One region of the Vibrio sp. TAP-3B genome, then DNA from elsewhere that is predicted to be linked to it. Evidence: riboswitches for the same ligand, from Rfam matches in the RefSeq annotation. Region 1 holds a riboswitch; the other holds the start of a gene.
What was found. Region 1 has a riboswitch for lysine ahead of tet(35) (tetracycline efflux Na+/H+ antiporter family transporter Tet(35)). Riboswitches for the same ligand answer to the same signal wherever they lie in the genome.

Region 1 (8,277 bases):
AACGTACTTCCTCTAACTCGTTTTCTCCGATAAAACCAAGGTCAACAACGCCATCCATGATCAAACCAGGAATGTCATCGTCACGCACTAGCAGCAAATCGATCGGCATATTCTCCGAGTGAACAACTAATCGTTCCCCCATAATGTTAAATTTTACGCCGCATTGTTTTAGTAGAGCTTGGCTTTCTTTACTAAGACGGCCTTTTTTCTGAATAGCGATTCTTAAGCGTTGTGTTTGCATAACTTTGTCCCTGTGCAAGATTTGATATCTAAATATTTTTAAAGCTAAAACGAAAAAACCCTCGGGAGATTGTTCTCTCCCGAGGGTTTTAATCTGAAATTGCTCTGATTTAACCTCCGGGAGTTTCCTGCCTCCCGGGTATGCGCGCATCTCCCGAAAGACTAGATTGGGTGATGATGGTGATGAATGTTCATTACAAAATTGCGCATACTTATTTAAGGCTCTGTCGTATTTCTGGATTAGCTCCACACTAACTAAGGATTCTATTTTTTTCAATAGCGAATTTTAAATTTTCCAGCACTTTTTTTTAAACCATTAATTTTTAATAACTTATTTTTAATTTAATTGCGATAAGGTGCAAAAAATAGTGATTACCCATGAAACTGCGTAAAGGTAGCACTCAGCAAACAGCAGATTTCAGTGATGCTGCACTATACTCATTAATCGGTAATAGCGTATGTATTCAAGAGCGACGAAACGTGATTCAACGAGCCATTATTATGTGTGACGACAATACCCTACTCGTCGCCGACTTGAGCCTAGATAATAATGAGAGACAGCTGCTCCCTTCAGTAGACCAAATCGACCTCGATTACCTATTGTAGGCAATTGAGGAAAACAAACACAATATGAGTGCTGCTGCGCGTCATCTTGGGATATCGAGAACAACGCTCTACCGTCTCATTAAAAAGTACAACTTAAACGTCTAGTCACTATCACTATACAGGTGTAACGTAACACTGTGTAACAGACAACTCGCTATGTATCATTCACTTAAATTTTCAGCCTGAATACCCTAACTTTAGAACACTATAAATCAAAAGCTTATATCAGGCATATTCCTTGCTCGTTCCTTGCTAATAACTAACAGTAAGTCCGAGATGATTAGGTTATCCCCAAAAACGCGATTACCCCCTCACCTAAATCGCGTTAAAAAAAAGCTCCGCTAATTTAGCGGAGCTTCCTCTTTCTGTCAGTAAACTGAAACGCGTTATACGTTTTGACACGATGCCATCTTAGACTTCGACAACCAAGACAGGGCGAGGCATACCATAATGAAAATCACTGACGCAGCAATAAGCGAGAGTGCGATAGATGCCGTTATGCCCAAAGTAATAAAGCCAACACACGAGACTAGTGCCACCGATAATGCATAAGGTAACTGTGTTGATACGTGATCAATGTGATTACAGCGAGCACCAGTAGACGATAGAATCGTAGTATCTGAAATTGGTGAGCAATGGTCACCAAATACCGCGCCGGCTAATACGGCACTCAACATTGGCAGCATCAACGCGAGATCAGTCGCCCCCGCCATATCACCGGCAATTGGTAACATGATGCCAAACGTCCCCCATGAAGTGCCCGTTGAGAAAGCCATTAAACCTGACAATAAGAATAAAATCACAGGTAACCACTGCGGGTTAATATTACCTTGCGCCAAGGTCGATAAGTAAGACCCTGTCTTCATGTCGCCGATAACAGAACCAATGGTCCAAGCAAATACGAGTATGAGAATTGCCCCGAACATTGACTTAGCACCAATCCAAAGCGTGCGAGTAATCTCAGTCATTGGTAGGCCTTGTTTAATCACAGTAAACAAGGCGACGGCTAAACCTAGCAAACTACCGTAGATTAAAGACATACCTACATCGGTGTTTTCAAATGCGCCCAACAAAGCAAATTCTTTACCATCAGCGGCCAAAGCCTGACCACCGGTGTATAGCATCGAAGCGATCGTGGCAATAATTAGCGTGACAATAGGAAGTACAAGGTCAGAAACTGTGCCTTTTTCACTTTCGCGGATATCAAGCTCTTCATTGAGTTCATGCGCTTCTTGCGAATCATTCTCTTTGTCTTTATCAAAGCCACGACCTTGAGACGCCGAAATTTCGTGATCACGCATCTTACCGACATCTAGGCCAAACCAAGCAACCGCAAACACCATCAGTAGCGCAAAGACTGCGTAGAAGTTCATTGGGATCAAACGAACATAGGCACCTAACGCTGAATACTCGGTAATCCCATGAGAGACCAAAATGCCGCCAATGATAGTGATGATATATGCGCCCCAGCTAGACGCTGGCATGATCACACACATTGGTGCTGCTGTTGAGTCAAGAATATACGCAAGTTTGGCGCGAGACACATAGAAACGATCGGTCACCGGGCGAGAAATCGCACCAACAGCAAGACTGTTAAAGTAGTCGTCGACAAAAATGAATACGCCTAAGCAGGCTGCGAGAAGTTTAGAGCCGCGCTTACTTTTCACTCGAGACTGTGCCCACTCGGCAAACGCACGAGTACCACCAGACAGCGTCAACAAGGCCGTGGTCATACCAAGCAAAACGAGGAAACCAACAATACTCATATTCCAAGTATTAATACCACCATCTTCAACAAAGACAGAGGACACTTGAGAACTGACATAGCTAGCGGTGTCACCGATAGACCAGCTGTTTAGTAGAACCGACCCCAGTACGATACCAACGCCGAGAGAAATTAATACACGTCGAGTCAAAATCGCCAGAGTCAAAGCGACAATAGGTGGCAATAATGAAACAGGAGAATTGGAAAAATCTATTAAATTCATGATCTTCAAAAACCAAAGTTTGGCTAGAGATCTACTGCAGACAAGTCACGCAGCATACGATACGTGCTCATGTTGAACTTAGCGACAGGGAAGCGAACACTTCACCCAACCCTACAGTAGCGCTCCATAGTTTAATGTGAATATATACTATGGCAGTGTTGTTCCTTTCAGATACAACCCCAATAAGTAACGTTGATAGGCTACTTACTTCGGCAATCTTCGCCTTCCACTATTATTCATTGGCATCACCCCAATAATAGCTACTCTTCGAGACTGCACCTCTACGGCAACAGCAAACAATTAACCGTTCATTTTACAAATCAACAACAAATTATCTGCAATATTGCATCAGGTGGCAGCCATTGTACTTATGATATGAGGCAATGCAACACATCAAACTAAATTAAACCAATAAATAGTCACACCTCTAATTTATAAATCATGCCTACTTTAATTTTCCTTTGTGCAACTGAAATCACAGCAACTACGATATTTATGAAACATCATCATTACCTTAGGAATATCATGGTTTATCCGGATTCAATAAATTCAGAATATATGCTCGCTAGAGATAGTGAGACACAGTCTATTTCTAAGTACTAATTCTCACCTTTTTATACAAATTTATACAAAGCGATGCATTAATCATTATCAGCAATAATGGATAATAACTTTAATTCCCACCTCTTAAGATTTCTTTCGAGTTAAGTATTATTAATAAAGGTAAAAAACAGCTAAATTTAAACAAAATCATGATTTAGTATTTGCACATAAGGAGAAGATAAAGTTAAATATAAGGACTCTTTGTTTATTTGTAGACTGGCATTATTTAATCGTAACAATAAAAGTGCCCAACACATTAACCTATTAACAGGAATCGTTATGTCAGAGCTGACTAAAACACTTCTAAATATCCGTAGCCTTCGTGCATTTTCTCGTGAGCTGACTCTAGAACAATTGGAAGAAGCTCTAGATAAACTAACTACTGTTGTAGAAGAGCGCAGAGAAACAGAAGAAGCAGAACGTGCAGAAAAAGCAGAGCAAGAAGCGAAACTAGCAGAGATAGCAGAAAAAATCGCTCAAGATGGCATCGACGTTGAAGCACTAATCAGTGCTTTATCGGGCGAAGCTAAAACGAAGACAAAATCTAAGAAGCGCGCGCCTCGCCCAGCAAAATACAAATACATAAACGCAAACGGCCAAGAAAAAACTTGGACTGGCCAAGGTCGTACACCTTCCGCAATCCAAGAGCAACTGGATGCGGGTAAATCATTAGATGATTTCCTAATCTAATTCAGATTATTAAAAGGCTCTCGTTGGAGCCTTTTTTATTTGTATTGAACAAACTAAAATGGCGCACTCTCAAGTGCGCCATTTTAACATTAGTTATCGAACAGTTAATTAATCGATTATGTATTAACGTTCCCAGTATGCTTCTTCTAAGCTGTCTTCTCGCTCTGGAAGACCGCGTGACAGACGTGGAGAGTGCTGAACGAGAACTTCATAACTAGCACGGTTTGCATATTTGCAAACTTGTGAAAAAGAAGAGTAGGTTAAATACTCGTTACTGTGCTTGCTTGAATTAGGCACATTTTCTTTATGATATTTGTTTGCGGCCATATCATGAAGGACAGCTGATAATGCCGCGTCACCCGCACCATTAGTATTCTTTATCTTTTCAGGTCCCCCCATATATGGAGAAATATGTGAGTAAACCTTAATCGGATTCTCACATGCGTGTCGCTTAGCTGGGCGGCTAAATTCATAACGGTTAAACTCCGCGATTGAACCTGGAAGCAATGGTAAAGATGTTTCTCGCTTCGCACTGTCTTCTGTATAACCAGCCATAAACAAACCAACAGGACCTGCTGTACACAGCACCAAATCAGTCCATTCTAACGCCTTATCCGATGCAGCAAGAGGATCAGACTCACCTGTCAGGGCTTCTGCTTCATCTTCATTCATGGCGACAACAGAAACGTTGTCTCGAATAAACTCTTGCCAATATTTGGGATCATCTTGAATAACAAACTTTGTTCCTAGCGTAAGAACCACTGGTACATCATTCTTTTTCGCGTATTCAATTGCCTTCATCGTTGCTTCAGGCATTGGGTCACCCTCTTTACAACGTACTAAGTACGAAGTTAGTACCAACGCAGAAGCATTTTTGAAGATTTTTTCTGGAATACTATCGGGATGAAGTTGGTTCATCTGACCTTCACTAATTGCAAAAGTACGTTCACCATCTTCGGTAATAAGCGCGAAACAACGGCCAATCGCACCATCTACGCCTTGTAGGTAATTCAAATCCATCCGGCTCGATGTGTTACATAGGTAACGATAACCATAACTGCCGATTTTGATATCCTGACTCATAACACCAAGCAGCGTTGAGCGGTCATCGGCTAAAACAGAGTAGTTGTGTAACGTATTACCAATAGTACCGCCTGCATACTCATTGGTAATTAAGCTCTCTTCTTTTAACTGCTGATATAATTCTTCCGCTTTGGCGTCATCAATAACCAGTGAATGGCCTTTACTCAAACCGTACTTTTCAATCACATCCGTTGTAACTTTTGCTTCAATATCTACCAAAGTTTGGTCAATACCAATGATGTGAGTGCGCGTCATCATCTTGCTTTCTTGTGCTTGGCTCACTAGTGGGTCACGAGCATGAACAGGAAAATAGTGCTTCGATTTGCGTTGTCCAGGAAATTTCATATTGTCAGTCTGAGTAAGGGGATAATAAAGAGAACGGATTCTATACCGCGAATAATAAAGCGGCAATAAAAGCCATTATAGCAAACGATTGCTAGCCATTTTTTCTTCCCGAAGACTTATTCCCCCTCCATAAAGCTCAGATCTGGTAGCTGATCTAGGTGTTCACTGTAGCGCTTCAGATTGAACTCTCCTTCATTTTTCATGACATCAAATACTTCAATCGACATTGCGCACGCCAGCATAGCCACGGCATCTTCTCGTGGCGTTCCGGTCATCATTAAGCGCATTAACGTTTCTTTGGCTTGGATTGGATGTCCATCCTCTAACTGGTTTTCCACAATTTCAATGAGTTCTGCTTCTTGCATGAATTGATTTTCGGCTGTCATTTGTTCACTACCTCTTGGATTTTTGCCAACTATGCCATATATACCTTCTCTATATCTATGAAATAGCCCATTCGATGTTTTTGTTGTAGCAAATACAACAAAAAACGAAGTGTGATTTCAATCTCGGAACTGTCACCGGTCTGTGGATTCTGATAGAATCTGCGTCCCGTTTATTTAAGTGGTGTTTAGTAATGTCTGATAACAGCCAAAAGAAAGTCATCGTCGGTATGTCCGGCGGCGTTGATTCATCTGTTTCTGCGTACCTTCTAAAACAACAAGGCTACCAAGTTGAAGGCCTGTTCATGAAGAACTGGGAAGAAGATGACAACGAAGAATATTGCACAGCAGCAGAAGACTTAGCCGATGCTCAGGCAGTATGTGACAAGCTAGGCATCCATCTACACACCATCAACTTTGCCGCAGAGTACTGGGATAACGTATTTGAGTACTTCCTAGCGGAATACAAAGCAGGTCGTACGCCCAATCCAGACATTCTTTGTAATAAAGAAATTAAGTTTAAAGCGTTCCTTGAGTTTGCCGATGAAGTGCTGGAAGCAGACTACATCGCAATGGGTCACTACGTGCGTCGTTCTTTCCCAGAAAATTCATTACCTGGTGAAGAACAGAAGAAACCACAAATGTTACGCGGTCTAGATAGCAACAAAGACCAGAGCTACTTCTTATATACACTCAGCCACGAGCAAGTAGGCCGTAGCCTATTCCCGGTTGGTGATTTAGAGAAGCCAGAAGTGCGCCGCATTGCGGAAGAGCAAGGCTTAGTAACAGCGAAGAAAAAAGACTCTACTGGTATCTGTTTCATCGGTGAGCGTAAATTTACCGACTTCCTGAGCCGTTACCTACCAGCTCAACCTGGTAACATCGAAACGCCAGAAGGCGAAGTGATCGGCCAACACCAAGGTCTGATGTACCACACTCTGGGCCAGCGTAAAGGCTTACACATTGGTGGTCGTAAAGGCGGTGGTGGCAATGAAGAACCATGGTTCGTTGGTGAAAAAGACCTCAAGCGCAACGTTTTGATTGCCGTGCAAGGCAAAGACCATCCAATCCTGAAATCAGAAGGGCTACTTGCATCACAACTTCATTGGGTAGAACGTGAACCAATTCGTGATGTTATGAAGTGCACAGTAAAAACTCGTTACCGCCAACACGATATTCCTTGTACAATCATTCCTGTCGATGATGAAAACATTAAAGTGATCTTTGATGAACCACAAATTGCAGTGACTCCTGGTCAATCTGCCGTATTCTATAAAGATGACGTGTGCCTAGGTGGCGGCATTATCGAACAACGCATTAAATATTCTCAAGCTTAGGAGTTGTTACGTGGCGAATACACTTTATGACCGTACTATCGCTTTCGCTGGTATTTGCCAAGCCGTTGCTTTGGTTCAACAAGTGGCGCGAAACGGACATTGTGATCAAGATGCTTTTGAAACATCCATTAACGCCATTTTGAACACAAATCCAGCTAACACCGTTGGCGTATTCGGTTGCGAAGCCGATCTAAAACTTGGTCTAGAGTGCCTAGTTAAAGGCATTGATAGCACCCCATCTGGCAGTGAAATTACTCGCTATCTCATTAGCTTAATGGCTCTAGAACGTAAGTTAACTGCTCGTAACGATGCGATGTCACAACTTGCTGATCGTATTCAGATGGCCAAACGTCAAACGGAACATTTTGAATTGCTAGACGATCAAATGCTTAGCAATCTCGCAAGTATTTATTTGGATGTCGTTAGCCCTATTGGTCCACGAATTCAAGTCACCGGCACACCATCGGTATTGCAACAAACCTCTAGCCAGCATAAAGTTCGGGCGCTACTACTATCGGGAATTCGTAGCGCGGTGCTTTGGCGTCAAGTCGGTGGCAAACGTCGTCACCTGATCTTTGGCCGCAAGAAAATGATCGAACAGGCTCAGATCCTGTTAGCCCGAATATAAAATGCACCTGCTAGCTCGCGTTTATCGCGAGCTACTTTTTTTCGACTAAAACAAACTCCGCGCAAACGTTTGCGCGATATTCGTGACAATTGCCACCGTTATTGGTATAACGCTCACGAAATTTAGAAACTCAATTCAGGAGAACATCATGGAACTGTCAGCATTGACTGCTGTTTCACCAGTAGACGGTCGCTACGGAAGCAAAACCATTGCGTTACGCGAAATTTTCAGTGAATACGGTCTACTAAAATACCGTACCATCGTTGAGATTCGCTGGTTACAGAAGCTAGCAGCGACGGCTGAAATTGCCGAGGTGCCAGCATTCAGCGCAGAAGCGAATCAATTCCTAGACGACCTTGCTGCAAGCTTCTCTG
Region 2 (8,277 bases), 830 kb from region 1:
TATTAGCGTCATGATCATGACTGTACCCGTCTTTTATCCGAATGCGAATAGTAGTTTGGCGGCCAATAAACTCATTGGCCTTTGGAGTGGTTTGCTGTTTTTTATTGTGTTGCAACAGTTCCATTTCAGTAATAAGCACCGTCAGCGCTTGTTGTGGTTCATCGTCTTGGCCGTTGTCATCGAAGCCATTTTCGGTTTGACGCAATACCTCTACCTCAAGCCGGGTAATCCATTTGGTTACAATACAATGGTTAACCGTCCCTATGGTATTTTCCAGCAGCCGAATGTAATGGCTAGCTTTCTCGCAACTGGATTGGTGATTGCGAGTTACTTGCTTGCGCGCCAGCCCTATAAGTACGACCGAAAATTGAGTGATGTTTACCTGCTCTATGCAGTGCCCGTGTTAACTTTGCCATTGATTGTGGCATTGGCTTCACGTACTGGCTGGTTAGCATCGATTATCGCCGTATTATTGCTCATTCCGTATATGTACCGCTTCGCGACAAAAGGACGCTTTGTCCGCTGGGTTTCGTCTCTCGCGACAGGGCTAGCACTATCGGTTGTTGTGATGCACATTGCCTTTCCTGACGGCGGCGGCTTAGCGACAGAGAAAGTGAACATGGAGTCACCTCGTGCTTACACTTTCCCTCAAACTTTAGATATGGTGATTGAAAAGCCTTTCACCGGCTATGGCTATGGCCGATTTGAGTCGGAGTATATGCTGTATACTGCTCGCCAACATGCACTAAACGAGCATTATCCCGCGGGTTTACCTGCAATGGATCATCCTCATAACGAACTACTTTACTGGGGCGTTGAAGGTGGATTATTGCCAATATTAGGCATTTTCTTAGCCATGATGCTCGTACTGTATCGCATCTATCAAGCCAAGCGAGGGACTCGTCTTGCCCTACTTGCACTGTTTATTCCGATGGTCTTGCACTCGCAGCTGGAATACCCTTTCTATCATTCTTTAGTGCATTGGTTGATCTTCATTCTGCTTATTTACTGGGTAGATCAGCGCGTCTCTCGTTACCGACAAGTAGGATTCAGTCACATCACAAAAAGCTTGCTACGAGTCTTGAGTTTAATACTTCCCACCGTATTTACGTTCTACATGGTGAGCGCTCTACATACCAACTATATACTGACGAAGTTCGAAACCACACGACCGACCAACCCAGATATTCTCAATCAAGTCAGCAATCCAGTTGTTTGGAAAGATAGATTCGACTGGGATGTCTACAGCACGTTCTTGAACATCGGCTTATACCAGCAAGACCCAACATTGATTCAGCCATACATCGACTGGTCACTCACGATCATTAAAGATAAACCACGTCCTGCTTTCTATAATAATTTGATTCTCGCCTATCAAGGTCTAAACGACAGTAGCAAAGCTGAGCAGGTACGGACTGAAGCGCAATTCCTATTTCCGAACGTAGACTTTAGCCAAGTCAATTACCAACCACCTTCACATGCGCAATCGGCGACACCGAGCATATCTCGGCCTGAATCGGTCATGGCGAATTAAGTCATATAAAAAAGCGAAGGAGAACCTTCGCTTTTTTATTTATATTTTGATTAACACTACTCGGTGAGCGACTCTTCTAAGGCTTTTAAGCACAGTGCGACATTTTCAGGTCGAGCAGCATAGCCCATCAAACCGATCCGCCACGCTTTTCCAGCCAATGCTCCTAATCCCGCGCCAATCTCCAAGTTGTACGTCTCTAACAAATGCGTACGAACTTTTGCTTCATCGACCCCTTCTGGCACATAAATCGCATTCAACTGAGGTAAGCGATGAGCCTCTTCCACTACAAATTCAAAGCCAAGCTTTTGTAAGCCATCCTTCAATTTTTCATGCATTAATTGGTGACGAGCCCAGGCACTCTCCAAACCTTCGTTCTTTAAAATCAGTAAAGCTTCGTGCAGCGCATACAAACTATTAACTGGTGCAGTATGGTGGTAGCTACGTTTGCCTTCGCCACTCCAGTAACCTAGCACTAAACTTTGGTCTAAGAACCAACTCTGTACTGGTGAGGTTCTTGACTGAATCTTTTCGATTGCGGCAGGAGAAAGCGTCACTGGCGATAAACCAGGTACACATGACAAACATTTTTGACTTCCCGAATACACCGCATCCAGTTGCCACTCATCGACTTTTAGCGGCACACCGCCCAATGACGTGACCGCATCAACAATCGATAATGTGTTGTACTGCTTCGCTAGTTTCCCTAGAGTTTGAGCATCACTCACTGCGCCGGTTGAAGTTTCTGCATGTACGAAAGCGAGGATTTTTGTCTCAGGATGCTGCTGTAGTGCTTGCTCCACTTTATCAACAGAAACTGGCGTACCCCATTCATCATCAACGACAACAACTTCTCCCCCAGCACGAACCACGTTTTCACGCATGCGCTCACCAAACACACCATTGCGGCACACAATGACTTTGTCACCTTTTTCAATTAAGTTAACAAAACAGGTTTCCATCCCCGCACTGCCTGGCGCCGAGACCGCAATAGTGAATTCATTTTCCGTCTGGAAAGCGTATTTCAATAGCTGTTTCAACTCATCCATCATCGCGATGAAAAGAGGGTCTAAATGGCCAACCGTTGGACGACTCAATGCTTGAAGCACTTGAGGATAAATATCAGAAGGACCAGGTCCCATGAGAATACGATGAGGGGGAATAAAGCTCTGGATCGGCATGTCAGCTCCTTGATTGCTATCATTTATCCTGAGCATGATAAAAGTTCTATTCAACAAGGTGGCTCAGGCATCAAGCTTTTACCCTAATCGATTTTCCTTCACTCAGCAATTAGCCGTAAGTATAGAGGTCAAACCACTGTCACAAATTCGTTAATAAAAAACATCATCATGGTTGAAATATTGATTGACATTACTTCGGCAAAACCGTTCAATGTTTGAGCTTTATGTAGAAGAGGAGCACTACCCAGGTAGATGATTGGTGGAACCGCAATTCCAAGCCCAATTATTCAGGGGGAGTAGTGCCGAGGTAAGTCAAAGTTGCAGGATTTGACTTGTCGGTTGACTGGGTTGAGTCCCATCAACTGTCATCAGCGCCGCCTGATGAAGAGCTTCTGAGGGTGAGTTTTTCAAATGACATTCTAAATACCTCTCTTTTTGCTCTGTTCCTTTCCTCACTAAACATTGGATGTACATATTATTTTTTAGGAAGTCGTGGGAGAACGCAGTGAGTGCATTTAACGTAGCTAAATTCGGTGGGACTAGTGTGGCCAACTTTGAGGCAATGAGTCGTTGCGCCAGCATTATTGAAAACAACCCAAATACTCGCTTAGTGGTGAGCAGTGCTTGCTCAGGTGTAACCAATTTACTGGTTGCGTTGGCAAGTGGCGTGCAAGACCAAACACACCGCTCCGAGTTACTTCAAAAGCTGACCAATATACATGATTCCGTTTTAGCTCAGCTCAAAGATGGCTCTGAAGCCTCCACTGAGGTATATGCCATTCTCGATACCGTAACCAGTCTGGCCGAAGCCGCATCCATTCAAACCAGCGCCAAGCTGACCGATCAATTGGTCGCATGTGGTGAACTGATGTCGACCCATATTCTCGCTCAATTGATGCGTGAACGTGACATTCAAGCCGTTCGCTTCGATATCCGTGACGTTTTAAGAACAGATGACAGCTTTGGCCGCGCAGAACCAAACATTGAAATGATTTCAGAGCTCGCACAAGAAAAATTGGTTCCACTGTGTCACAAATCTGTCGTCATCACTCAAGGCTTTATCGGGTCTGACGGACAAGGCAATACAACCACATTGGGACGAGGCGGCAGCGACTACAGTGCCGCATTAATCGCAGAGAGTGTCAAAGCGGCGGGTTTAGAAATTTGGACCGATGTGCCAGGCATCTACACCACCGATCCCCGTATTGCGCCAAAGGCCTCACCCATCCCCGAGATCAGCTTTAGCGAAGCATCAGAAATGGCCAATTTTGGTGCAAAGATCCTCCACCCTTCAACACTTATTCCTGCACTTCGCCATGACATTCCTGTGTTTGTTGGTTCATCGAAGACACCAGAGAAAGGCGGCACTTGGATTCGTCATCAAGTCGAAAGCTCACCACTTTTCCGCGCGCTGGCCCTACGCTGCAACCAAACGATGGTGACACTCCGCAGTGCCAACATGTTCCACGCGTATGGCTTCTTGGCAAAAGTCTTTGAGATCTTAGCCAAACACAAAATCTCAGTCGATTTGATCACAACATCAGAAATCAGTGTCTCGTTAACTTTGGATCAAACGGATACGTCAGGCGGGGCCCCTCAACTACCACAAGCCGTGCGTGAAGAACTGGAAGCGCTGTGTAAAGTAGAAGTCGAACACGATTTATGCCTCGTTGCTCTGATTGGTAATAACATGAGCGAGAGCAAAGGTTATGCGAAACAAGTCTTCGGTACGCTAGCAGATTTTAACCTACGTATGATTTGTTACGGTGCCAGCCCTCATAACTTGTGCTTCCTTGTTCATGAGTCAGTGTCGAAACAAGCCATCCAAAAACTGCATACTGAACTGTTTGAGTCATAATACTTTATATCAAATAGGAAAAAGGGCTGCGATTGTGCAGCCCTCTTTGTTTTCACAGAAACAGATTAAGCGTTGATGTTTGGACCTAGCCACTTTTCAGCTTCGATCCGATCCCACCTTTTACGATCGGCATAACTTTCTAACTGATCGTCTTGAATCTGTGCGATCGCGAAATAGCGAGAGTCGGGGTGCGAGAAGTACCAACCCGATACCGATGCTCCGGGGTACATCGCATAGCTTGAAGTCAATGACATACCAATATTCTCTTCTACATTAAGTAGCTCCCATAATGGACCTTTTTCAGTATGCTCAGGGCATGCAGGATAACCAGGTGCAGGGCGAATACCTTGATATTTTTCACGGATAAGACCATCGTTAGATAAGTTTTCATCCGCTGCATAACCCCAAATTTCTTTGCGTACGCGCTTATGCAAATATTCAGCAAACGCTTCGGCAAGACGATCCGCTACCGCTTGAATCATGATGGCGTTGTAATCATCACCTTGGGCTTTATATTGGTCAGCCAGTTCACGTTCACCTATGCCACCGGTTACCGCAAACGCTCCAATCCAATCTGGCTTACCCGACTCTTTTGGCGCGATGTAGTCCGAAAGACAGTAATTGAATCCTTTTGGTTTTTCAGTTTGTTGACGTAGATTACGCAGCACTTTCGCCACTTCGTTACGTGATTCATCGGTGTACACTTCAATATCATCGCCTACGCTCGCCGCTGGAAATAAACCACACATGCCGCGAGCTTTAAGTAAACCTTCCCGCTCAACACGGTCAAGCAACTCATTGGCATCATCGAACAGACGCTGTGCCTCTTCACCGACTTCTTCATGCTTGAAAATGGTTGGGTACTTGCCAACTAATGACCAAGTCATAAAGAAAGGGGTCCAATCGATGTATGGACGTAACGCCGCGATATCAACGTCATCAAAGATATGAATTCCCGGTTTAACCGGCGCAGGCGGTGTGTAAACTTCCCAATTGATAGCCACTTTATTTGCCCGCGCCTCTTCAAGCGTCACGGGTTTAGTTCTCGGCTTCTTACGCTTATGCTGATCTCGAACACGTTCATAATCAGCATCTAGCTTTTCAACAAACACCGGTCGACGTTCGTCTGATAATAAAGATGAACATACCCCCACAGCTCGAGAGGCATTATTTACGTACACCACAGGATGTTGATAGTTTTGCTCAATCTTAACCGCCGTGTGCGCTTTTGATGTGGTTGCTCCGCCAATCAACAGTGGCAGTTTAAAATCAAGACGTTGCATTTCTTTCGCGACATGGACCATTTCATCTAAGGAGGGGGTGATCAAGCCTGATAGACCGATGATGTCGACATTCTCTTCTTGTGCCACTTTTAAGATTTTGTCGCATGGCACCATAACGCCAAGATCGATAATTTCATAGTTATTACATTGAAGCACTACGCCAACGATATTTTTTCCAATATCGTGCACATCCCCTTTGACTGTGGCGAGTAGGATCTTACCATTAGTTTGGCCAACCTGTTTTTCAGCATCAATGTAGGGCTCCAAATGCCCAACTGCCTGTTTCATCACTCGGGCTGACTTCACTACCTGAGGCAGAAACATCTTACCTTCCCCAAATAAGTCCCCGACCACGTTCATACCATCCATTAACGGGCCTTCAATTACCTCCAAAGGTTTAGTAGCATTCACGCGAGCTTCTTCCGTGTCCTCGATAATAAACTCGGTAATCCCTTTTACTAAGGCATGCTCCAAACGCTTTTCAACAGGCCATGTTCGCCACTCTAATACTGAAGCATCTTCTTCCTTGCCAACCCCCTTGTCTGCGTACACGGTAGCAATATCTAATAGCCTTTCTGTTGAGTCATCACGACGGTTCAAAACCACATCTTCTACCGCTTCGCGCAATGTTTCAGGGACGTTATCGTAAATTTCTAACTGGCCAGCATTTACGATGCCCATGTCCATACCGTTTTTAAAACAGTGGTAAAGGAACACGGCGTGAATCGCTTCACGCACGTAATTATTGCCACGAAAAGAGAAAGAAACATTAGAGACACCACCTGAAATCATCGCATGTGGTAGGTCACGTTTGATCTCCCCGATAGCTTCGATAAAATCAACCGCGTAGTTGTTGTGCTCATCAATCCCTGTCGCAACAGCAAAGATATTTGGATCAAAAATGATATCTTCAGGTGGGAAACCACCCTCATCGACCAAAACTCGGTAAGCGTTAGTACAAATTTCGACTTTACGCTCACGGGTATCCGCCTGACCGACTTCATCAAAGGCCATGACGATGACCGCCGCACCGTAACGACGAATCAACTTCGCTTGCTCGACAAACTTTTCTTTGCCTTCTTTTAGCGAGATCGAGTTTACAATCCCTTTACCTTGAATACACTTTAAGCCAGCTTCGATCACTTCCCACTTCGAAGAATCGACCATGATTGGCACTTTCGAAATTTCTGGCTCAGACGCACAAAGGTTCAAGAACCGAACCATACAGGCCTGAGCGTCCAACATGCCTTCATCCATGTTAATGTCGATGATTTGCGCACCATTTTCAACTTGCTGACGTGCAACATCTAGAGCCTCATCATAGCGTTCTTCTCGAATCAGGCGTTTGAAACGAGCAGAGCCAGTCACGTTAGTACGCTCACCTACATTTATAAATAACGACTCTTTTTTTATCGTCAGTGGTTCAAGCCCAGACAAGCGACAAGCGACTGGTAAATCAGGCAAATGACGAGGCACTACGCCTTCAACCGCTTCTGTCATTTGACGAATATGTTCTGGGGTCGTCCCACAACAACCACCGATTAAATTCAAAAAGCCACTTTGTGCCCACTCTTTAACATGAGTTGCCATCTCTTCTGGGGAAAGATCGTACTCACCGAACGCATTAGGTAGCCCAGCATTAGGATGCGCGGAAATGAATGACTCAGAAATACGAGAGAGCTCCTCAACATAAGGGCGAAGCTCATCGGGACCAAGAGCACAGTTAAGACCAAAAGATAGCGGCCTTACATGACGTAGAGAGTTATAAAAAGCTTCGGTCGTTTGTCCTGATAGCGTGCGACCCGACGCATCGGTAATCGTACCTGAAATCATGACAGGCAGAGTGATACCAAGTTCTTCGAATACCGTATCGACCGCAAAAGCACACGCCTTAGCATTCAATGTGTCAAAGATAGTTTCGATCAGGATCAGGTCCGCCCCACCTGTTATCAGCGCACGCGTGGATTCCGAATACGCTTCAACTAATTGGTCAAAAGAGACATTTCGGTAACTGGGGTCGTTAACATCAGGTGAGATTGAACAAGTACGATTAGTCGGTCCAAGCACTCCGGCAACATAACGCGGCTTATCAGGGGTCTTTAACGTCCATTCATCTGCAACTTCACGGGCGAGTTTAGCGGCAGCGAGGTTAATTTCTTCACTGAAGCTTTCCATTTCATAATCGGCCATCGCAATCGTCGTGGCGTTGAATGTGTTGGTTTCGAGAATATCGGCGCCTGCTTCAAGATAAGCCGCGTGTATTTCCTTGATCAGTTGAGGCTGACTAAGTACCAACAAATCGTTGTTACCTTTTAAATCGCAATGCCAGTCAGCAAAGCGTTCTCCCCGATAGTCTTGCTCTTCAAGTTTGTATCCCTGAATCATGGTTCCCATACCACCATCAATCAGAAGAATACGTTGTTT

Region 2: linked by a shared signal. The riboswitch ahead of lysC (lysine-sensitive aspartokinase 3) and the one ahead of tet(35) (tetracycline efflux Na+/H+ antiporter family transporter Tet(35)) in region 1 are both predicted to bind lysine.

Annotation. Positions count from the first base shown of each region.
Region 1 is NZ_CM173495.1:1,201,660-1,209,936, forward strand. Features, by position in the region: gene hisG (ATP phosphoribosyltransferase) at 1-241, opposite strand, end outside; His leader region at 291-427, opposite strand; partial or broken gene AC3D28_RS05615 (helix-turn-helix domain-containing protein) at 703-951, shown strand; gene tet(35) (tetracycline efflux Na+/H+ antiporter family transporter Tet(35)) at 1,233-2,834, opposite strand; lysine riboswitch at 2,944-3,126, opposite strand; gene AC3D28_RS05625 (H-NS family histone-like protein) at 3,717-4,127, shown strand; gene AC3D28_RS05630 (inosine/guanosine kinase) at 4,251-5,555, opposite strand; gene AC3D28_RS05635 (hypothetical protein) at 5,672-5,941, opposite strand; gene mnmA (tRNA 2-thiouridine(34) synthase MnmA) at 6,133-7,275, shown strand; gene hflD (high frequency lysogenization protein HflD) at 7,286-7,903, shown strand; gene purB (adenylosuccinate lyase) at 8,052-8,277, shown strand, end outside.
Region 2 is NZ_CM173495.1:2,031,290-2,039,566, forward strand. Features, by position in the region: gene AC3D28_RS09585 (PglL family O-oligosaccharyltransferase) at 1-1,534, shown strand, start outside; gene AC3D28_RS09590 (pyridoxal-phosphate-dependent aminotransferase family protein) at 1,591-2,712, opposite strand; lysine riboswitch at 2,935-3,112, shown strand; gene lysC (lysine-sensitive aspartokinase 3) at 3,218-4,570, shown strand; gene metH (methionine synthase) at 4,636-8,277, opposite strand, start outside.